Regions from separate parts of the Pseudoalteromonas sp. MMG033 genome, predicted to be linked through region 2. Evidence: riboswitches for the same ligand, from Rfam matches in the RefSeq annotation. Region 2 holds a riboswitch; the other holds the start of a gene.
What was found. Region 2 has a riboswitch for lysine ahead of dapA (4-hydroxy-tetrahydrodipicolinate synthase). Riboswitches for the same ligand answer to the same signal wherever they lie in the genome.
Positions count from the first base shown of each region.

Region 1: another riboswitch for lysine. It lies ahead of lysC (lysine-sensitive aspartokinase 3); the one in region 2 lies ahead of dapA (4-hydroxy-tetrahydrodipicolinate synthase).

Region 1 is NZ_CM170070.1:3,741,110-3,753,074, reverse strand. Features, by position in the region: gene AC2CZC_RS16305 (dicarboxylate/amino acid:cation symporter) at 1-553, shown strand, start outside; gene AC2CZC_RS16300 (NAD(P)-dependent oxidoreductase) at 711-1,586, shown strand; gene AC2CZC_RS16295 (glutathione peroxidase) at 1,828-2,343, shown strand; gene AC2CZC_RS16290 (2-hydroxyacid dehydrogenase) at 2,309-3,286, shown strand; gene AC2CZC_RS16285 (sodium-dependent transporter) at 3,339-4,664, opposite strand; gene AC2CZC_RS16280 (DUF924 family protein) at 4,786-5,316, opposite strand; gene lysC (lysine-sensitive aspartokinase 3) at 5,476-6,822, opposite strand; lysine riboswitch at 6,907-7,080, opposite strand; gene nhaD (sodium:proton antiporter NhaD) at 7,203-8,450, opposite strand; gene AC2CZC_RS16265 (hypothetical protein) at 8,609-9,877, shown strand; gene AC2CZC_RS16260 (condensin complex protein MksE) at 9,888-10,439, shown strand; gene AC2CZC_RS16255 (ATPase) at 10,436-11,965, shown strand, end outside.
Region 2 is NZ_CM170070.1:1,787,017-1,798,981, reverse strand. Features, by position in the region: gene ilvD (dihydroxy-acid dehydratase) at 1-1,473, opposite strand, end outside; gene AC2CZC_RS07905 (branched-chain amino acid transaminase) at 1,544-2,467, opposite strand; gene ilvM (acetolactate synthase 2 small subunit) at 2,488-2,730, opposite strand; gene ilvG (acetolactate synthase 2 catalytic subunit) at 2,727-4,376, opposite strand; gene AC2CZC_RS07890 (TraB/GumN family protein) at 4,892-5,770, shown strand; gene AC2CZC_RS07885 (response regulator) at 5,827-7,581, opposite strand; lysine riboswitch at 7,752-7,928, shown strand; gene dapA (4-hydroxy-tetrahydrodipicolinate synthase) at 8,052-8,936, shown strand; gene AC2CZC_RS07875 (2,3,4,5-tetrahydropyridine-2,6-dicarboxylate N-succinyltransferase) at 8,946-9,686, shown strand; gene AC2CZC_RS07870 (PLP-dependent decarboxylase) at 9,686-10,891, shown strand; gene AC2CZC_RS07865 (succinylglutamate desuccinylase/aspartoacylase family protein) at 10,894-11,965, shown strand, end outside.

The DNA.
Region 1 (11,965 bases), 2.0 Mb from region 2:
AGGCTTAAACCCTGTTACCTTCCTAAAGAAAATGAAAGATGCGTGTATGTTCGCGTTCAGTACTTCAAGCTCTAGTGCAACCATGCCTGTAACGCTTGAAACAGCAACTAAAAAGCTCGGTGCAAATAACACTGTTGCGTCTTTCACTGTCCCGCTAGGCGCCACTATCAATATGGATGGCACAGCCATTATGCAAGGTGTTGCAACCGTATTTATCGCCCAAGTATTTGCTGTTGACTTAACATTGAGCGACTACCTAATGGTTATTTTAACAGCGACCTTAGCGTCCGTTGGTACGGCAGGTGTTCCAGGTGTTGGTTTGATCATGCTGGCGATGGTACTAAATCAAGTAGGTTTACCTGTTGAAGGCATAGCGATCATCATGGGTGTAGACAGATTACTAGATATGACACGCACAGCTGTGAATGTAACTGGTGACTGTATGGTAACTTGTGTAGTAGCAAAATCTGAAGGTGAATTGGATCAAACTGTTTTCAACGACCCAAATGCAGCCAAAGAACTTGAAGAAAACTTAAGTACTTCTAAAGCATAATCCAAATCAGTGTAGAGTAGAATGAATTATAAAACTGCTCTACACTAACCATCCAAATGATAAGCATGCTTAATTCACTCCGTCATGCAAAATATTCATCCATAACACTTCTACTTCAGTTACAATCGAGTCAAACGACACAACTGGATTGTAAATTATGACTTCAAATAAAAAAAATGTTGCTTTCATCGGCCTAGGTGTAATGGGTTTTCCAATGGCTGGGCATCTGGCCAAACAGGGGCACAACGTCACTGTGTATAACCGTACCACCAGCAAAGCAGAGTTGTGGTTAGAAACCTATTCAGGGCAACTTGCCTTAACGCCTGCACTCGCTGCAGCAGACGCAGATATTGTTTTTATTTGTGTCGGAAATGACGATGACCTACGTGAAGTGACCACTGGTAGTGACGGTGTCCTGCAAAGCATGAAAGCGCATACATACTTAGTCGACCATACAACGGCGTCGGCTGATGTCGCAAGAGAGTTAAATTCTGTTTGTCTAAATAAGCAAATTGGCTTTATTGACGCGCCTGTTTCTGGCGGTGAAGCAGGTGCGGTAAACGGTCAACTAACCATCATGTGTGGTGGTGATCTTGATACGTACACGCACATTGAGCCTGTAATGGCTGCTTACGCACGTTTTTCCAAGTTACTTGGCAACGTCGGCTCTGGTCAGATAGCCAAAATGATGAACCAAATTTGTATTGCTGGTGTAGTTCAGGGACTCGCAGAAGCACTCCAGTTTGGTCAAAATGCAAATATCGATTGCGAAGCAGTCGTTGAAGTAATTTCTAAAGGCGCAGCAGGCAGTTGGCAGATGGAAAACCGCCATAAAAGCATGTTGGACGATCACTATGAGCATGGCTTTGCCGTTGATTGGATGCGCAAAGACTTGTCTATCGCCCTTGATGAAGCCAAAAAGAACGGTTCTACTCTGCCCCTGACCGCATTGGTTGATCAATTTTACGCTGATGTGCAAAAAATGGGAGGCAACCGCTGGGACACTTCAAGTTTACTAAAACGCCTAGTTTAATCAAGGTTTTCGGTGTCACACTCGTGGCACCCTTCTTTGCTCTATCAACACCTTTCACCTCACTTCTACCCGAATGTGTACATTGCGTTAAATTTAAACCAACTTGACATAAAATTGACCAAAATGACTGCTATGCTTGAACAATGGAGGGGATTTCACCTCAAAAGCAGTCTGTGGAACATATACAAACTCCACATGAAGATCATTAATAGAACTTGTTATATGCACGGAACCTTGCAGCATGGAAAATATTTACAGATACAGTGTCAAATTACTCACAGGTGAAACGCTTTCGTTAAAGTCGTTAAAAGGCAGGCCTGTTATTTTAGTCAACATCGCCAGCAAATGCAGCTTTACACCACAGCTAACTGCCCTTGAAAAAATGTATCGTAAATATAACAAAAAAGGGCTAGAGATCATCGCATTTCCATGTAATCAGTTCGGCAAGAATGAACCGTTAGAGAATGAAATGCTTAAAGAGTTTTATCAATCACACTTTAATTTAAGCTTTAACATTGCTGAAAAAACCTTAGTCAATGGACCTGATGCCCATCCATTATTTAATTACCTTAAATCACATACTCGTGGTATTGCGCAAAATCGTGCGATAAAGTGGAACTACACAAAGTTTTTAATTGGTACCGATGGTGAGCTATTATCACGCTATGCACCTCGCACCAAGCCAGAGTCCTTGAAGCAAATCATTGAGGGTCAGTTACAAGATGAAAGTAGCACTTTTCAGTTCGCAAAAGTATGAACACGCTTTTTTTTCAGATGCTATCTCAAAGTTCAATGGCATAGAGATAGACCACATAGAAAACAGCTTGACACGCGCAACCGTTTTTTTAGCATCTGGGTATGACGCAGTTTGTGTATTCGTTAATGATGATCTCAATGCCTGTGTGCTTGGCGATTTAGCCGAGCTGGGTATCAAGTTTGTTGCTTTACGGTGTGCAGGCTACAACAACGTTGATATCGAGGCGGCACATGCACTAGGCATACAAGTAGTGAGAGTCCCCTCATATAGCCCAGAAGCCGTCGCAGAACATTGCATGGCACTTATTCTGACCCTAGCAAGAAAAACCCATAAAGCCTATAACCGCGTACGAGAAGAAAACTTTGATCTTAATGGCTTATTAGGGTTTAACATCCATAACAAAACGGTTGGACTCATTGGCTGCGGCAAAATAGGTCAATCACTTGTCTCAATTTTAAATGGCTTTGGTGCGCACACGCTTGTGTATGATCCAAATATCGGTGAAGGCTCTTACACACAAGTCTCGTTAGATATGTTATTAGAACAAAGCGATATCATTTCACTACACTGCCCATTAACTGAAGCAACACATCATTTAATCGATGAAATAGCCTTTGGTAAAATGAAACCCGGTGTAATGCTCATCAATACCAGTCGAGGTGCATTGATTGACACACAGGCCTGTATCACAGCACTTAAATCAAAAAAGATTGGTTATTTAGGTCTTGATGTGTACGAACAAGAGTCAGAGCTTTTTTTCAAAGACCGGAGTGAAGAAATCATTCAAGATGATACTTTTGTCAGGCTCAGCGGGTTTCCTAACGTCTTAATCACCGGCCATCAAGGCTTTTTTACTCAAGAGGCGCTAACCGAAATTGCCATGACAACGGTTAAAAACTTATACGCACTCAAAAATAAAACCCATACACCAAACATTGTCTAAAACTAGGCAAAAAAAAGCGCAGTCGAGCTGCGCTTTTTCTTTTTAAACCAATTTATTTATTTACAACAACATTTACGAATACAGCTGTCATTAAAATTGGACAGATAAAACGTAAGTATTGCGCAAACCAATAATGCATACCTGAGGCGTTCTCAATCAGCTTATTTCCACGTTTCCACATCCAGCCTACAGTAACAAAATAGAATAATCCCATTAGCGGTAACTGATATCGAGTAAATACTGAGATAACCAAGCCAAACAGCCAATCAAAGTTCATTATAATGAGACTAGAACACACCAGTATCACCAGCGTCACTACCCAGGTTGCACTTTTTCGCTCCATGCCGTGATTTTCAACTAAGAAAGACACCGGGATTTCTGTGGATGAAATCGTTGAAGTCAGAGAAGCAATTGACATTAATACAAAGAATGTTAAGCCAACCCAAATACCAATTTGTCCCATGCTTGAGAAAAGCTCAGGTAGAATTGCAAAAATGAGTCGCCCTTCCCCAGCTAGCTTGCCATCTTGAAACACTTCTACACCATTTTGCTGCGCAACAAAAATAGCAGGTATAATCAACAAACCAGCTAAAAATGCCACGCCAGTATCTAACATAGCAACGCTGAAAGTCAGTTTTGGTAGGTTTTCATTTGGTTTTAAATATGAGCCGTAAATCATCATACAGCCAACACCGAGCGATAAAGAGAAGAACGCTTGGCCCATTGCTGCAATAATCAAATCTGGGTCTGTAATTTTACTAAAGTCAGGAACTAAGTATGCTCTGAATCCGTCTGATGCACCTTCAAGTGTTGCCATATAAGCAATCAAACAGCATAGTAATAACAATAAAAGTGGCATTAAGCGACGTGACCATGTCTCAATACCTGACTTTACCCCTTTCAAAATAATTGCGGCTGTTAACAGCAACATCAAAGGCGTGAAGATAAAGTTTCTATGTGTAGAGTCCCCGGTCAGAAACTGACTCGCAGCATCCATACCCAGTAAGGACGTAACCGGCTCAATGGAATGGGCGAGCATCCACCCGGCCACAATTGAATAGAAGCTTAGCATCACAATCGCGCCAGCCAAACCAATGTAACCAGCTGCTGCACCTACACTTGGCTGTTTTTCTTGCCATGCTTGCTTTAATGCTTTTACTGGATTGGCTTGCGCTTGGTGACCGAGGTAAAGCTCAGTGTACAAAGCTGGTAAAGCCAACAAAAAGATAACGATAAAATATGCGAGTAAAAAAGCACCACCGCCATGATTAGCAGCTTGCGTAGGGAAACCCCAAATATTACCTAAACCAACAGCAGCACCTGCCGCCGCTAGAACAAAACCAAGTCGGCTTTGAAAACCATCACGTACCTGAGCCATAATTGAACACAAATATAATTATTGTTTTGGCCAGCGATTATACCTTTTCGAGAGAAAAATGCGAGTACAAGAACCCTCTTACAGGAACTTATACGGTTTATTAATGAAGATACAGCAGCAGTTAAAAACTTGAGCCTGGCTGTTGCAAGAATTCTAGCTCTTCATCTGTTGATACGCGGCCCAGAATGTCATTTCTATGCGGGTAACGACCAAATCGATCGATAATTTTTTTATGTGCTAACTCGAATTCATATCCGGGTAAGTCTCTAAACAGCACCTCTGCCTGACGATGGATCACGGCACTTTCGCTGTGCATAAACGGCATGTATAAAAAGCCAACTTCTGTATCATTTAATGCTTTATCAAACCCTTTTTCAATCGCTTGCTGTGACAGGCTCAGTGCTAGCGCGTCACTTGCAAAGGCTTGCGGCGTATCTCGGTACATATTTCTTGGAAACTGATCTAACACGATTATCTCACACAAAGAACCAATTGGTGATTCACGCCACTTTTCAAGTTCACCGCTATGTGCCATCTTGTGGAGGATTGAGAATTGGCTTTTTACTTTCTGATCAAATGTCGTTGATTTCTGCCACCAATCTTGCTCAGAGCAAGTCACAAACCAAAATTCATAGATATCTTGATACTGCATAAGTAACCCTTAGTGTTATATTCTCCTCTAATCTAAGCTTGTCACTATACGCCTTTTATTGCAACTTTATCATTAATTTTTGTTATAGAATTATTTCTTCTTAGGAAGAGATCCGAAGGGGCATAGAGAATATAACTAGCCCCTGCAATCGTAAACTGATTAAGCTGCTTCGAGCAACTTCTGATGAATTGCCTGTACAACCGCATCAGAACTTGATTGCTCTACTAAAAAGCACAGGTTATGTCGGCTTGCACCATGGCAAATTAAACGAATATCAAACTCAGATAACACATCAACCAAACAGTCATCTCCGCCTCTTAACTGAATCTCAGAACCGATCATAGCAACAAGTGTTAGGTTATTTTCAACTGACACATGACAAAATTCACCCAATTCATCAAGGCATGCTTGTTCAAGCTCCGGTCGAGAAGCATTTGGCGCATTATCCAAAGTGAGGGCAACACTGATTTCAGAAGTCGTGACAAGGTCAACGGAGATATTATAGTTACTGAGGATGGTAAATATTTTTGCTAAAAAGCCACTAGCTAGCAGCATTTCAGGGCTCTTCAAGGTCAATAAAATTTGATTTTTGCGTTGTGTAACTGCTCTTATCCCAGATTGAGATTGTGTTTCTTTTTCAATCCAAGTTCCACCCTGCTCCGGTGCTTTACTCGAACCCACAAATACCGAAATACCTTTACGACTTGCAGGTAGAATCGTTGCTGGGTGCAACACTTTTGCACCGAAAGTCGCCATTTCAGCAGCTTCGTCAAAGCTAAGCCTTGCAATTGGTTTTGCTTTACTGCATAACCTAGGGTCTGTACTAAATATGCCAACCACATCTGTCCATATATGTACACTTTGCGCATTGATTGCTTCTGCAATAAGCGCAGCACTATAATCAGAACCACCACGGCCAAGTGTCGTCGTTTGCCCATATTTATCACTGCCAATGAAGCCTTGTGTGACGACTACCTGCTCCTCAAGCAGTGGCTGTAAATGTTCTGAGGCAGCAAGCGCTGTTGCCAAAATATCGGGCGTCGCTTTAGAGAAATTACTATCGGTTTTCAAAACCTCTCTTACATCAAAGCGAACTGAGCTGACACCTAAGTTTCTCAGTACTTGAGTAAAGATAAATGATGAAAAGCGCTCACCAAAGCTCAATACTTCATCGCATTGCTGTGTGCTTAACGCAGGCAAAAGCGCTATCTCTTTAAATTCTCTATATGTGTCATCAAAACCAGACTGCAAATCAGCATCGAGCGTCACGTGCTCCAATATACGTTGCTGAATTTGCATCACAGCATCAACGAGTGCTTGTCGCTGAGTTTCGTCTGCTTTTTGTTGCACCAATTCAACTAAGTGATTAGTGACGCCTGCACTGGCACTCACTACGACTACTCGAACATTTGGGTCATCATTTATGATCTGCGCGCAACGATGCATCGCTGTGAAGTCGGCAACACTGGTACCACCAAACTTAGCAACTACATACTGGGAATTCATTTTATCTCCTTGTGACAACATTGATGCTGTCAAAAAATAAGGAGAACTCATTGGCAAGAGGATATAAGAATACATTGAAAAACCACTGCCAGAAGCTCTCCACCAATAATCGGTGACAGTTCCAGGGATTCAACCCCGTAAACCGAAAAGTCATTGTGACGACCAATCACTTTCCTCGGCGAATACTTCCCTCACTTGCTGTCGTTGGATGTCGTGTCCTCGAACAAGCTACCTAAGCATCGCACCTCTTCTGTCTATTTTGCGTGTTCTAAGCTGAACAATAGCAAAATAAAAACCTGCTACTGGAGCAGGCTTTTAAAAACTATCTTTTAGACGTCTAGGTGTCAAGCTATTTTGTACCTAGACGTCAAAAAATTTATTTAGATAAGTTGTCCCATGTAAAATGAGCCTGCATAGCCAATGGAATAAGCGACAAGAAGATATAACACCATCTTTAAATAACTCATGAATGTAAGCGCTTTAACTTTACTCATTGCGATGATCCCCGCAGCCGAACCAATAATAAGCATCGAGCCACCAACGCCCGTTGCATACGTAAACGTGAGCCACTGCTGAGGTGTCATTTCAATCTGCGCTTTAAGTAAAGCTGCCGTAAGTGGCACATTATCTACCGCTGCGCTCAACAACCCAACTAGGTAATTCGCATATTCTGGTGCCAAAAATTGATATAACTCTGTAAACATGCTCAATACGCCAACTTCTTTAAGCGCGCCCACCAGCAAAAGTACACCAACAAAAAACAGTAATGTGTCGTATTCTATCTCTCTTATATAATCAATAATCTTCTTGTTGACGTCCTTTTTACGCATCAGAAACTGCGCGACTAAAAACATAAATGACAAGCCGAACAAAAATGTAAGCATAGGTGGTACTTGATATTGCACACTTAAAAACAAGGTAGCGAGCACAGTCGACATAAAAATCACTGCAATGGTGATATCGGTTTTTTCTATTCTTCTGACTTCTTGCCTTGCAAAGTGAAGCTGTTCATTCATGCCAATGGACAACATGGCTGCCAGTGCAAATACACTGACAATCGCTGGTAACACCAATAACAGCAAGTCAGGAATGGTGACTTTACCAGCCAAAAATATCATTAAGGTCGTTACATCACCTGTGATCAAAGAGACACCGCCAGAATTTACGCTAAATATGATTAATGTGGCATACTTAACTAGCTTTTTAGCATCCAACTTCAAAGACATGACAACCGCCAGTGAAATTAAAGTCGCGGTAATATTGTCTGAAATCGAAGAAAAAACAAAGGCAAATGCACCGACAAGAAACATTAACTTTCTCTCGCTGATTTGCTCAGGCATGATCCGGTGTACAATATTCTGAATAAAACCTTTGGAGTTTAAATAAGCAACAAAGGTCATCGCAGCCATTAAAAAAAGCCATAAGGTCGCGATTTCTAAAATGTTGTGATCGAGCTGATGTTGTATAGTTTCTGAGCTTTCACCATGAATTGGAGATATAAAAGCGATAATCCAACATAAAGTGCCAAAAAAAAGCGTCGTTTTGGCCTTGTTTACATGGATAATATCCTCTATAACGATAAGCACAAAAGCTAGCGCTATTAGGGTTAGGATTATGGAAGTGACCATACGCGTAAACAACCTGTAATAAAATGTAATTTTTGTAAAGGGCGATGTAAATCGGCGCGGAGTCTAACACTATGGGCAAGTGACTGCTATCGCTAATTACACTTTATGACAAATTAGTGAACTAGTGATGTCACAAAAATGATACAAACTGGAAAGTTATGATCCCAGCTAAAAAAGTTCTTAATACATTAAATGAGCATTGGAGTGTTTTGGAGTTGTTATTTAAACGCTTTAAAATGTCCGATTTCAGTATAAAAGATGTACAAAACTTAATAAAATTAAAAAATCCAAACTGGTCAAGTGAACGAGTTTATAAAGAGACAAATAGATTATTAAATCAAGAAATTATTATTCCATTAGCCAAGTCTTCTCAACTTGAAATCAATCGTGCAGTGGCTGATTTTGCAAGTTTTTTATTACAAGAAGAGCACTTGGGGTTGGCTGAAGAAATCACTGTACTAGTGAAAGATTTGCAACGCTTAGGCGAGCGCCTTTCTCAAGCAGGCAACGAAGGTGACCACAGTGAGTTAAGACGATTCAGCCGCATAATGGACGAACGCGTCAGAAAAATTGTAAAGCTTTATCAACACAACGAAAGCGCGATCCTCAACCTAGTCGAGCAAGCAAAGTCTGATCACAGTAATTTATCACTAAAACGACGTTATCAAGCTGTCATTGAAGCCTTTGACGAATACATTGAGCCGATGCTTGAAATGGTCGACATTCACGGACCATTCCAAGCCTGTTTTAGCCAAATTGAATTACAGATAAGTGAGCAGATAAGTCAAATTGAACAGCTTGGCCGCGGTGCACACGACAAACGTATGTTAGAACAATTAAGAACACGCATTCTAGACATGCACTTAATCGGTCGTGAAAGCTTAGGTAAAAGTGCGGATATGCTCATGCCACTGCGTGAAGAGCTTAGACGTAATACTTTAATTACACGTCAGGCAGCCAAGGTACTGGGGCTTATTCGTAAAAATGGCGTTGACCGTATGCTAAGTCCTGTACAACCCGATTTTGTATCAGATATACAACGCTTTAACCTTGGTCAAAAACGCCATATGGTTGCTTACATGGCAAGTCTTGCAGAATTTGAGCATGAAGAATATCAGCTGCCTGATCACGACGATGTACCCGCATACCAAAGCCCTAATATCCTTGACTATCAGGATGTTAGAAAATCATTTGCCAGCAGCGGTAAAAAGCGTACCGCCCTACTTGGCTTCTTAAGTGATAGCTACCCGAACCTTGAAGCTGATGAAATGCTGTTTTTGTACCAGAAGCTTATCAGCGACCCTGACCTCTCGGTCACGCAGTCTGATTCTCAAGAATCAATGCAGCTGGCAAATACCAAAATTAAATTGTATCCATTTAGCGCTTCAGAGCACACTGAGTCTGACGCTGAAAAAGCAAAGCAATAAGTACGACACCATGACACAAATTAATCTAAACGACTTATCCCAGTTGCAAGCTATCAATAAAAAGCTTGCTGGTGGTTACCACATTAGTGAACAAGACACGACGCTTTGGCAAGAACTTGATCAGCACATTGAAGCTTACCAAGCGCTATTTGCGGCACTGGGTCACGATCTTCAGCATGATGCTCGCGGCTTTTATTATCTTGCCAGTGACGAAAGCACACCTAATATGGGCAAAATCAGCCGTGCCATCGCACTAACGGTGTTTATCCTTATCGAGTATTACGCAAACCAAGGCAAAGATCCTTTGCGTGCGCTTTTTGATGAGCAAATCGATTTAGAATTAATGCAAACCCTCATCCAACTTAACAAACATTTATTTGATCAATTAGAGATCTTCTCAGGATCAGATCTAAGAAAAGATGTCTTTTTAAGGATGTTGAGATTAGGGCTATGTAAAGAAACCGAGCGTGGTTTTGTATTGTTAGCACCGGTTTATAGATATATCGACGCCTTAATGGAAGTCAATGAAGATAATTTTGAAGCGCTAGAGGAAGAAGTATGAGCGAATTATATGGACTAAGCAAACTGGCGCTTTTAAACACGGCAGGCTATGCCAAGTGTGTTATCCCACTAGATAAAAGTGCATCTATCTGTGCGCCAAACAACACAGGTAAAAGCTCTGTTATCAATGCGCTACAATTTCCCTTGGTCAATGACTTACGTTTGACTGAATGGGATGGTCACGACTTAGAAGAAACCAGAAAGTTCTACTTCTCTAGTGATCAATCTTATATTTTACTCGAAGCAAACCTGCCTCACGGTGACGTGGTAATTGGTGTTGCTGGCCTTGGTAAAATTGCAGGGTATGCGCATCAGTTTTTTTGCTACAACGGCAAATTAAACCTTGATGACTTTACTGAAGGCAAAAGCATCATCAAATACACCAAGTTATTTAATCACCTTGGTGAAAAAGGTTTCAAGCCGATTGAGCTTAAAGCTGCCGAATTGAACGCATTATTAACTGGGGGTGCGACACCTTACGATGGCGACATTAACCTTAAAATGATCCCACTTAACAATGTGCAAGATGCCGCGATCTATAAAGAGATCTTTAGACGCATCTTAAATCTGCACAAACTTGGTGCTCATGATGTTAAACGCTTTATGTTACGTGTTTTTGAACGTCATATGTCAAATTCAAAGGTCGACTTTTATGAAGTATGGCGCCGAGCGTTTGACAAGGTTAATCGCTCTAAACGAGAGCTCAATGCACTAGAGTCAATGCAAGAGCCCATTGCTGCACTTGAGCAGATGATCGAAAGTGAAGCAACCATTAAAGGCAAATTAGCAGCTTATGCGCCTAAGATTGACCAAGCCATTATCGCCTTTGATGAATATCAAACGACCCAGATCGATGAACTTAACGAACAGCTTGAAAACATCGAACAAGAAAAGCGTGATTTTGAGCAAAAACAGCAGCTTTATGTTCAACAATCTCGTGATATCGAGCGTAAGCAAACACAAATTGAGCAGTGGTTTACAGACTACCAAGCCCTTAAATCAGAGTTTGAGCTGACCAATCACGCCACTTTGAAGACCAACCTAACACTGTTGAAAAAAGAGTATGAGCAACTGTCGTTCTCAATTAACAGTGCGCAAGGTCAAAGCTTACATACCCTTGACTACCGTATTGGTGAAACACAAAAGCAAATCAAGAGCTTAAAGCTTCAGCTTAAGAACTTAGAATTTAACTTATTTACGCGTATGCGCGAGGATCTTTCTCTAAAAGAAGTTGAAGAGATCTCACGAATTTTAAATCCTGATCTGCTGTCTTTTGCAACCACTTCACAAGGCGAAGTCACAATTGAAGACGAAGATGCATTTGCAGACTTCTTAGTACTTCTATCAAACGCTGTAAAAGGCGGTGAACTTAAACTACCTGGTGTCAGCATTAAACTGAAAAAGCTAGCACCTGTGCAAATGCAAAGTGGAGAGAATAAAGCACAGCTACAAGCCCAGCTTGAAGCCCTACAGCGCTCGCTCACAGAGCTTAAACAACAAAGAGAAGTTGCTGCAAACGTCGCCGAT
Region 2 (11,965 bases):
TTCTTGCATGCCAGGACCGCCTTTTGGCCCCTCATAGCGGATCACCACGACATCGCCTTTTTTCACCTGACCACCTAAGATCCCCTCAACCGCATCATCTTGTGATTCATATACCACCGCTGGGCCTGTGAACTCTAACATTTCATCCACCACCCCAGCGCTTTTAACGATACAGCCATCAGGTGCAAGGTTGCCGGTTAAGACCGCAAGGCCACCGTCTTGACGAAATGCATGCTCAGCACTGCGAATACACCCGCCTTCTCGGTCCAAATCTAATGTATCCCAACGGTATTCTTGGCTCATTGCTTGCGTTGTACGGATCCCCGCAGGGCCTGCACGGTAAAATTTTTGTGCTCTTTCATTGCTGCTATCATTGGCATCCCAACGTGCCAATACATCACCCAATGTGCCACCCGCCACATGGCCCACACCTAAGTCTAACTTACCTGCTTTTGCCAACTCATTTAATATCGCCATGATGCCACCAGCACGGTGCACATCTTCAATGTGATACTGCTGCGTAGCTGGTGCGACTTTACATAAGAACGGCGTATTTCTTGATAACTGGTCAATGTCCGCCATATCAAAATCAACTCCCGCCTCTTGCGCAGCAGCCAAAATATGTAATACCGTATTTGATGAGCCGCCCATCGCGATGTCGAGTGTCATCGCGTTATTAAACGCCGCTTGATTGACGATATTACGCGGTAAAACCGCCTCATTATCTTGACGGTAATATTCATCACACAGCGCAACAATGCGCTTTGCTGCCCCGTTATATAACTGTCCTCTGTCTTTATGCGTTGCGAGAGTCGTGCCATTGCCTGGTAATGCCAGACCTAGAGATTCAAGCAGACAGTTCATCGAGTTGGCAGTAAACATGCCCGAACACGAACCACATGTTGGGCAAGCTGAACGCTCAACCTGTTCAGAGTCTTCATCACTGACCGTCGGATCTGCGCCTTTTACCATGGCATCAACTAAGTCCAATTTTAAGTCGATGTCTGCAAGACGGGTTTTACCCGCTTCCATTGGTCCACCCGATACAAAGATAACTGGAATATTTAGCCTTAAAGCGGCTAACAACATCCCCGGTGTTATCTTGTCACAGTTTGAAATACATACCATGGCATCCGCACAATGCGCATTGACCATATATTCCACTGAGTCCGCGATAAGATCCCTTGATGGCAGAGAGTACAACATCCCACCATGACCCATGGCGATGCCATCATCAATCGCGATGGTATTAAATTCACGAGGTACGCCACCAGCTTCACGGATGGCATCTGCCATCAAATCGCTCAGTTGGTTGAGGTGAACATGACCGGGTACAAATTGTGTATACGAATTGACGACCGCGATCATCGGTTTGTGAAAATCTTCATCCGTCATTCCTGTCGCACGCCAAAGCGCTCTTGCGCCTGCTCGTTTGCGTCCTTCAGTCGTTGTTTTACTACGTAACTTAGCCATGTTGACCCCTTTTTATTTAAATACCGATGCTCGGTAAACCCTCATTCCCAAAAAATAAATACTCTCAGTACTAGCTGTTTACGTAATCTAACCAGCCCTGAGGATCGCTTGATTGCCCTTTCACTAAATCAAAATAAGCTTGCTGTAATTCTGCTGTGATTGGGCCGCGTTGGCCTTCACCCACTTGAATTTGGTCAACACTGCGCACAGGTACCACCTCTGCAGCAGTCCCTACCATGAAAAATTCATCAGCAAGATACAGTGCTTCACGGGCAATCGGCTCTTCACGCACTTCATAACCGCGCTCTTTGGCTAAATGAATAATCGTGTCGCGCGTCAGACCTGGTAAAATACAAGCGGTTGTGGGCGGCGTATAAAGCACGCCTTTTTTAACCACAAATAAGTTCTCGCCCGCGCCTTCGCTCAAATAGCCATTCACATCTAGCGCAATACCTTCTACATAACCGTTGCGCTTTGCTTCACCTGAAATCAGCTGAGATGATAGATAGTTACCGCCGGCTTTTGCTGCTGTCGGCATCGTATTTGGGGCAAGTCGACTCCATGAAGACACACAGACATCAACACCTTGTGCCAAACTATCTTCACCTAGATAAGCACCCCACTCCATTGCCGCGACCGTGACATCCGCCCGATGCGATTTTGGATTAAGCCCTAAACCAACATGTCCTAAAAAAGCAAACGGTCTTAAATACGCGTTGCTAAAACCATTTTCTTTTACTGCCTGCTTGCACGCGGTTTTGATCTCTTCTTTTGTGAAAGGGATCTCCATGCGATAAATTTTTGCTGAATCAAATAAACGTTGGATATGATCATCTAAGCGAAAAATAGCCGGACCATTAGGCGTTTCATATGCGCGGATCCCTTCAAAAACCGAACTGCCATAGTGCAGTGCGTGGCTCAATACGTGCGTTGTTGCTTCTTGATAAGGGATCATTTCGCCGTTGTGCCAAATTAATTCAGATGTTTGTGTCATTCTTATAAACCTTAATTTTGTTATATTGCCTGCTGCTGTAATGTATGCAAATCAACCGATTGCACATCCACTAGCTTATTTAATTGTGACGTTAATAGATAGATAGGCTTGTCACTATCTACCGTCATTTTGACGTGAAACAGTTCGTCCTGACCCTCTAATTGAAGCTGCATCAAACGAAACCCACGGTGACGTGCCACACGCAAGAAACGCTCAACAGCCACGCTTTGATTTTTTACAGCTACAGTTAATTGATGTTTCATTGTGTATTCTCCGTTAACATTTCATCGTTTGCCGCACCCGGCGGAACCAGTGGCCATACATTTTCTTTATCATCAATACACGCGTGTAAGATGTATGGCCCTTCACTATTTACAAGTTGTTCAATTGCACCATCGACTTCTGAGGCATGCGTTATGGTTTGCCCTGGAATGCCAAATACAGCAGCAAGTTGCACAAAATCAGGATTGTCAGATAAATTGGTTTCACTGTATCGCGCTGAGAAGAATAGCTCTTGCCACTGTCTCACCATACCCAACCTCTGGTTATCTAAAATCACAATCTTAACCGCAAGGTTATTTCTTCTGATGGTGGCCAGTTCCTGAATATTCATCATGATTGAACCATCGCCAGATACGGTGATCACCATGTTCTCTGGGCGTGCTATTTTTGCGCCAATGGCCGCTGGCAATCCAAATCCCATGGTGCCAGCGCCACCGCTACTAAGGTGATTACTCGGATGGGCAAACTTCATATGCTGCGCGACCCACATTTGGTGCTGCCCGACATCACAGCAAACCACAGTATCGTGTGGGACATCCTGACTGAGCTTATTCAGCAAATACGGTGCAAATACTTTCTCCCCTGGGTAATCATATCGCCACGCATGTTCTTGCTTCATGCGGCTGATATGTGCTCGCCATGCTGCTGGGGCCAATACGCCTTTGAGCAAAGGCAAAGAGGTATTCAAATCCGCAACCAATGACGCTGCCGCTGGCTTGCGTTTTCCGATTTCTGCCGCATCGATGTCGAGGTGTATCACTTTTGCTTTCGAAGCAAATTTAGCCAAGTTACCGGTTACGCGGTCGTCAAAACGCGCGCCTATACACACTAATAAATCACACTCTTGTACAGCTAAGTTTGCCGCTTTAGTGCCGTGCATGCCAAGCATGCCTAAATCATATTCATACTCAGGTAATACACTGCCAAGGGCTTTTAAAGTCGATACTGCAGGCATATTGGTGTGTGCCAAAAATGCCATCAATGCGGGCTGAGCATCTGCGCTATGAACACCACCGCCAACATAAGCCACAGGTTTTTGTGCTTGTTGCAACAACTCATTGGCTAAGCCCAATTCATGCAAATCAGCCTCATCTTGTGTCTGTACTTGCGCAGTCCATGGCGAAAATGGCACCAAGGCTTGTTGTATATCTTTTGGAATATCAACCAACACTGGGCCTGGTCGTCCAGAGACAGCCAAGTGCATCGCTTGCTGAAGCACTTCAGCAAGATCTTCGGGGCGCTCGACCATAAAGCTATGCTTGGTACAAGACAACGACATGCCTAGCACATCCACTTCTTGAAACGCGTCTGAGCCAATCGCCGCTGTGGGTACTTGGCCTGTGATAGCTAACAGAGGCACAGAGTCCATCATGGCATCTGCCAATGCGGTCACTAAATTTGTAGCTCCTGGTCCTGAGGTCGCAAAACACACCCCTAACTTACCTGTACTGCGTGCATAACCGACCGCAGCAAATCCAGCCCCCTGCTCATGGCGTGTTAAATAATGCTTCAGTGGTGCACCATAAAGCGCATCATAAATCGGCATAATTGCCCCACCGGGGTAACCGAATACGTCTGAAATCCCCTGTTTAACAAGGATATCAATCACCATTTGTGCGCCTGTCATTGTTTTGCTCATTGCCCTTTGCTCTGTTTTTTTGCCCTAAAACGAAAAAGCCCCCCGAACTTTTCAGTGCGGGGGGCTCTTAGCTGATTCTTTTCTTACAGCACTACGAAGCCCCCGCGGTAATAATAATCACCACGTTGATAATCACGACTAGTAGCGTTGCTGTTAGTAACATAAATCTTAATCCAAAATTAAACTGTGCTTGATGCCATTTTTCGGCAGAATTATTCTGACTGCCTGTGCTTTATTCTATTAGTAACCCGCGATAGCCGACAAGTCAACCATAAAAACTATGCTAAATAAATGTCACAAAACTACAATAAAGAAAAATAAATCCCAATAAATAGCTTTTTAAGGATTAAATATTCAAATCAATTAAGATAACTTTGGAAATGACAAATCGTCTCAAAAATATCGAAGACAATTATGCACATCATGTTTTTGTATTAAATTTTTATGATTTACATCAACAATTGATTATGATGTTAACTCCAAGATTAAAAAGGACCGCTGCAGTGAAACATATTTTGCCTTTCAAATTACTTATCTCATTTTGCTTATTCGTGCTTTTTAGTACTATGAGTTACGCCTCTCCTGCGCTTTGGAGTGTCGAAAAAAATGGCGTAACATCTTATCTATTCGGCACGGTACATGTCGGGGACCCAAGTATGAAGGGTCTACCTGATAAGGTTAAAAACGCAATAAAGCAATCAGAGCGTACTGTAGTTGAACTGAATATCAATGCGCTCTCCCCGTTTGAAATCCAAAATAGAACAGCTGCATTTATTGCCAACTCGAACAGCCGCCCGTTGCCACAAGCGCTTTCTAAAGAGGTCTATCAGCAGCTAAAAACTTATTTCTCCAAACGCGATATCAATATCGCGCTATTTGATAGCATGCCCGCATGGACTGTTATCTTGACTATGGTTCAACTTGAATATCAAAAGTCTGGATTTAGTGACACATATGGTATTGATAAGCAGGTTATTGCCTATGCCAATCAACATAATAAACAGATTAAAGAATTGGAAGTATTTGAACAACAACTAGAAATGTTCAGCCATGTCGCCATCTTCAGTGATGAAATGGTCACGCAAACTCTATCGCAAATGCAGGATTCCGATGGCTTTATTAAAGAAATGATTAACGCATGGAAAACAGGTAACGATAACAAATTAGCCAGCTACTATGATTTAAGCTTTGATGACTCAAAATATGCACGCCTTGCCGAGCAAATCTTAGTGATCGATCGCAATCATACTTGGGTGCGCACACTCGTCCCTGACATGAAGAAGAGCTCACATTTTATTGCTGTAGGTGCACTGCATTTACCAAAAAAAGACGGGCTCATTGCACTTTTAAAAAAACAGGGCTTTACTGTTAAGCGAATTTAGAACATAAAAATGGGTGTATCCACCTTGCACCCATCACTATGTTTTAAAAAGCAGCTTTACAGTGTATTACTGGCCATTGAAGGCATAATCAAAATTTCAACTTTCTCTTGTAAAGCTTGTAAATCCACAGGTTTAAACAAATGTGTATTCGCACCGAGTTCATAGACTCGGCTAACCGCTTGCTCTGAAGTATTTGCCGTAAGCACTAATATCGGCACTTCAAGCCCAAGATTATGCCTGATCATTTTTATCGCCGTAAAACCATCCATGATCGGCATATTTAAATCCATCAGCACTAGGCTAAAGTCTTGCTTTTGCAGCTCAGACAACGCCTCTTGCCCATTGACGACATGCACAACTGATAACCCCAACTTTTCAAGCAAAGTCACCACAACGCGGGCATTGAGTAAATTATCCTCCACCAGCAATACAGGCACTTCACGCCTCTCTTCAATTGAACTAGGCGGTGACTGTTTGACAATATCAACAGGTAGCTCTAACAGTACTTGCGTGCCATGTGGCAAATTATCAGAAAAAACAATTTTTCCGCCAAGCATAGTGACAATCAATTGCGCACGCGTTAGGCCTAATTGCATACCCTGAAAGTTTTCCTCTTCTTCAATTTTAGCTTGAGACTGCGCAATACCCGGGCCAGTGTCACAGATAATGCATCTAAAAATACCTTCACCACTTTTTGTTACAATGCAGTCTGCTTCTAAACTCACTTCGCCATATTCCGTATATTTCACGGCATTATCTAAAATTTGCCCAACCAGCCAAGCGGTGCGATTATGATCGCACGCCACAGCTTTAGAAAGCCCTTCCCCTAAATCAATATTAAACAAGACGGACTTCTGTTGTAGTAATGGCTTATAAATTGCCACAGCGTGAGAAATTGTCTCACATAGACTGGCAACTTTGCTCTCTAGCTTGATGTCTTTGTGCTCCGAAAGCACGTTATAATCATCTATAGACGATAATAAAATATTAAGCTGCTTAGCGGCATGCTCTACAACTTCTAAATGCGCAGCTTTCGCCGATTCTTTAAACAAAGTTAAATAGCCCATAATCGCTTGCAATGGCGTGCGCATTTCATGACTCGCTCTGGCCAAAAACTCACTTTTACTGCGCTTTAAACGGTTTGCTTCTAAGCGTAACTTTTGTAAATGCGCAATCTTTTTTTGAATGCTTTGCTCCATAGGATAAAAAATCCAGCGAGCTTCTAATATCAAGATTAATAAACCAAAAATCCAAATAAAGAGCTCAACATTTTGTAATTTTTTAACCTTATCGGTCGCAACCAGTTCATGCAGAGTCACCGCTTGATCTAAATATACCAAGAGCTCACTGGCACGAGTTTGCACCTGTATTAGCCGCTCTACTTTTAACTGGCCTAATAAAGCTTGTTTATGTGCTGATTCGACCAATACAATAAACTGATCTACGCGCGTTGCTAAAGCAACGGGTTGCTGAAAATAAAACGCCTGTAAATCAGCTGATAAATGGACATATCTTTGCTCAGATTGCTGCAGTAAAAAAGCTTGATTCTCGGCCATCGTACTCAATGTATCACGCAGCATTTGCTGCTCATCAAATGTGCCTGGGTGCTGTCTGATGTATTCTGCACCTAGTAGCAATGCAGCCTTTTGCGATAACATCCTCTGCATCCCAGCAGTATTAATTACCCGAGCACTGGCCGCTTGCTGAGATAACAGCACTTGCATCGTCGCCATTGCGGTTGTGATCACTATCATCATGATAGAAATGGCAAGTATGTATCTAAAGCGAAAGGTTTTCAGTATTTTAAGCAACCGATTGCCTCCTTGTTGGATGCAAAAAACAATGGTGAAGCACATAGCTTTTATATCCAAGTGTAGCTTAATTTTCATCTTTTACAGATTGATACTTGACACCTAGATGGCCAAAATGTTTCAATTTGCGCTGACCCTAATATCGCAAAATAGCTGTATAAGCTATTTTGAGGGCTGGAAGAGGTGCGTTATTCAGGTAACTAGGTTGAGGAGAGCAAACTCCGTCGACATCTAGTGAGGGGAATTAACGCCGAGAAGAAATCATTTTTGCTGAGTGATTTTTTCGGGCGCATGGGCTGAATCCCTGCGACTGTCACCAACATATTTGGTGGAGAGCTTCTGGTCTTAGAAAGATTAAGGCCGAGCCTTATTCTATTTTAAGTCCATTGCTCTTCGAATTTTAATTGTTCGGAAGCTGGACTTCATATCTTATGTCCCACGTCTCCGAGCAGCATTTAAGTTCGGTAGAGATGAAATCTAAATACAACTTATCTGACTACCCGTTATGGACTGCGCTTGTTACGCCATTCGACGAGAATAATCACGTTGATTTTGCAACATTAACGCAGCTGGTACATGCGCAGCAAGATGCTGGCAACGGCATCTTATTACTTGGCAGTACAGGAGAAGGTCTCGCGCTTTCTGTACAAGAGCAACGCGATATCGTTCGCTTTGTCTGCGATCTGTCACCCAGCGTACCTTTGATGGTGGCCATCGGCGGATATGATCTCGCACTCCAATTAGACTGGGTTGAGTTTTGTAATACGCAACCCGTCGATGCATTTTTAGTTGGCTCACCTTTGTACGCCAAGCCCGGCAACGTCGGCCTGACTCACTGGTTTAAAACATTGCTAGATGCGAGTAACCACCCTTGCATGTTATACAACGTACCGAGTCGAAGCGCGGTTTCAATTAGCCCAAGTGTAATCGAGAATTTATCTTCACATCCAAACCTATGGGCGCTTAAAGAAGCAAGTGGCGACATTGCCACATTTGAATCATTCCGCAAAGCCTCTCCAAAGCTTGCAATTTATAGCGGTGATGACGGCTTGATGCCTTATTTCGCGCAAGCTGGAGCTGCAGGCCTTGTGTCTGTTGCTGCCAACGCGTGGCCACAGCAAACTGCGGAGTTTGTAAAACGCTCTTTGGCAGGCACCTTTCCAAATTTATTTACTACCTGGACAGATGCTGTAAACAGCCTATTTAGCGTTGCTAACCCAATCCCAGTCAAAGTGTTAATGCACTTACAGGGCCAGTTAGAAACACCACGTCTGCGCCCACCACTGACACATTTGGAACTCAGTGACACCACATTTATTAAAACCGCAAATTCAACAATTTTATCTTGGAGTTAAGGAAGTATCATGAGCTGGTTAACCCTATTAAACAATCTAGAAAACGGCACTGTTCGCGCAGCAACACAGGATGAGCGAGGCAATTGGCACGCAAATGTCGAAGTCAAAGAAGGGATCTTAGAAGCGTTTAGAAATGGCACAAATATCGAATACCCAGGTGGTTTTGTAGATAAAGACAACCTAGCGCCACAAGGCTTTGCAGCTGAAGCTGGCGTGCGTATGGTGCCAGGTGGTAGCAGTGTTCGTCGCGGTGCATACGTCGCAGCGGGTACCATCATCATGCCGCCAGCCTATGTCAATATTGGCGCGTATATCGATGAAGGTACTATGGTAGACAGTCATGCTCTGGTTGGTTCTTGTGCGCAAATCGGTAAAAATGTTCACCTTAGCGCAGCAGTGCAAGTAGGCGGTGTATTGGAGCCAGTTGGTGCCAGCCCTGTTGTTGTCGAAGACAATGCGTTCATTGGCGCAGGCTGTATACTTGTTGAGGGCGTAGTCGTCAAAAAAGGGGCTGTACTCGCACCAGGTGTTCGTCTTTCTGCCAGCATCCCTGTGTATGACTGTGTGAACGAACGTACACTAGATAAAGGCGAAGCCATTCCTGAAAACGCCATCGTCATCCCGGGCTCTCGTCCTGCAAAAGGCGAATGGGCTCAGCAACAAGGTCTCAGCTTATCGTGTGCATTGATTGTTAAATATCGCGATGACCAAAGTGACGCAGCACTTGAGCTAGAAGAGGTACTTCGCTAATGCCAGCTTTGAGTACGCCAGTAAAAAATGCCATTACCGCTCTGACACAGAGCCAACATGAGCCATTTTATCTTTACGACCTAGATGCATTGCGCGCGCACTTGCAACAATTAACCGACCAATCCGTAGTGAAACTATGGTATGCAGTTAAAGCAAACCCGTTATCAAGTGTTATCCAAACACTCGATCAGGCTGGATTTAACTTTGACGTTGCAAGCAGCGGAGAATTACAACAAGTGCTCGCACAAGGTATCGACCCAAAACGCGTACTCAACACTGGACCTGCTAAGTCCAAACGTCAAATTGAGGCCTTCTTAAAACAAGGTGTAGACACCTTTGTCGCGGAAAGCCTCAATCAAGTGGCTTGGTTGCAAGAAGCAGCCAAGCGACACAATACAACATTGCGTATTTTACTGCGCGTTCAACTGCGCTGGCCTGATAACGAAAAGAACCCGTTAGGTGGAGATAGCTTGACGCCCTTCGGTCTAGGCGCGCAAGAGTGGTCTTCACTTGTCGTGACTGACTTTCCTAATTTAGATGTTGTTGGTTTACACATTTTCCAATGGGGAAATATGCTTGACGCAGATAAATTATCCTCGCTTTGGCAGCAAATGGTTGACCCATTACTGACGCTTGCGCAGCAACTCAACATTCATTTGCGTGTGCTCGATCTCGGTGGCGGCCTAGGTATCCCGTATGGTGAAGGTCAGTCTGACATTAATTGGAAAACCGTTTTAACCAGCTTAGAACGCATAAAAACACAAACGAACATTGATGAGCTATGGATGGAACTTGGCCGCTACGCAGTCGGTGAATGTGGCTACTATGTCAATCCAGTCGTCGAACAAAAACAGAACTACAGCAGTAATCAGTTAATTTTGGCTGGGGGGATCAACCATATTTTACGCCCAGCGGTTACTGCACAGGCGTTTCCAGCCAAACTATTGCGTGACAGTAAGCACGACTCAGTACCCTTTACTTTACATGGCCCTCTTTGTACGGCACTAGATCACCTCGGTGAACATGCATTGCCAGAAGATATCAATGAGCATGACTGGATTGTATTTAGCCAATGTGGCGCCTACGGCTTCACTGAAAGTATGCCTTATTTTTTATGCCACACGCTACCCAGTGAATACGTTTATCAATCGGGTCAAACTCGATGCATTAGACCGCCATTAACGCCTGAAAATTACTTGAGGTAACCATGAATCAGATCAATCAAACATCCATTCAAGTTGCCGAGCTTGCAAATGGTCAAGCCATGTCTATCCCTGTGTTTACAGTTGGCGATAAAAGTACTGGCCCTCATGTCTATATACAAGCCAATATGCATGGCGCAGAAGTGCAAGGCAATGCCGTGATCTATGCACTTTTAGAAAAGCTCAAAACAGTTCGGCTGTCAGGCTCTATCACCTTGGTTCCCTATGCTAACCCAATTGGCTGCAATCAAAAGTCAGGAGAGTTTACCTTAGGTCGCTTTGACCCAATCACAGGTGAAAACTGGAACCGCATGTATCATGACCATACGCATCTGGTAGAAGAGTTTGCGAAACATCATACTGCATCATCTGAGCAAGAGATCCGCAGTGAATTTAAGAAACTGTTGATTGAAAAAACGGATGAACTGCTTAATCAGCCTTTTCACACAATGAAAACAGGCAAGCGGATCGCGGTTAATTTACAACGTCTCGCACACGAAGCGGATTTTGTATTGGATTTACACACTGGCCCCATTTCTTCAAAACACCTATATTGTCCTGAGTACGCGCAAACTAGTGCGAACCATTTCAATATTCCACATACATTGCTGATCCCCAACGAATTTGATGGCGCAATGGACGAAGCCTGTTTCTGCCCTTGGTGGACACTAAGTGAAACCCTCAAAAAACACGGTAAGCAATTCGATGTGAGCAATGAAGCGTTTACAGTGGAACTCGGCTCTCAAGAGCATATTGACCTATCAGAAGCACAGCTAGATGCTGACAGTATCCTCAGCTATCTGAGCCACAAAGAGGTGATCCTTGAAGGTGGCTACCAACCAAACTCAATCAAACGCTATGCCTGTTACTTAAAAGATTATACAGCCTTTTATGCGCCAATGGGTGGCATGGTAGAGTATGTTGCGCCGCTGGGCGGACACATTAAAGCAGGCGAGACATTAGTGAATATTTTGCGCATGGACAAATATGTGCAAGGTGAAGCTTTAAACCCGATTAAGTTTGAACATGATGCAATTGCTATCTTGCACTTTGCCTCGGCAAGCGTCAATCAAGGCA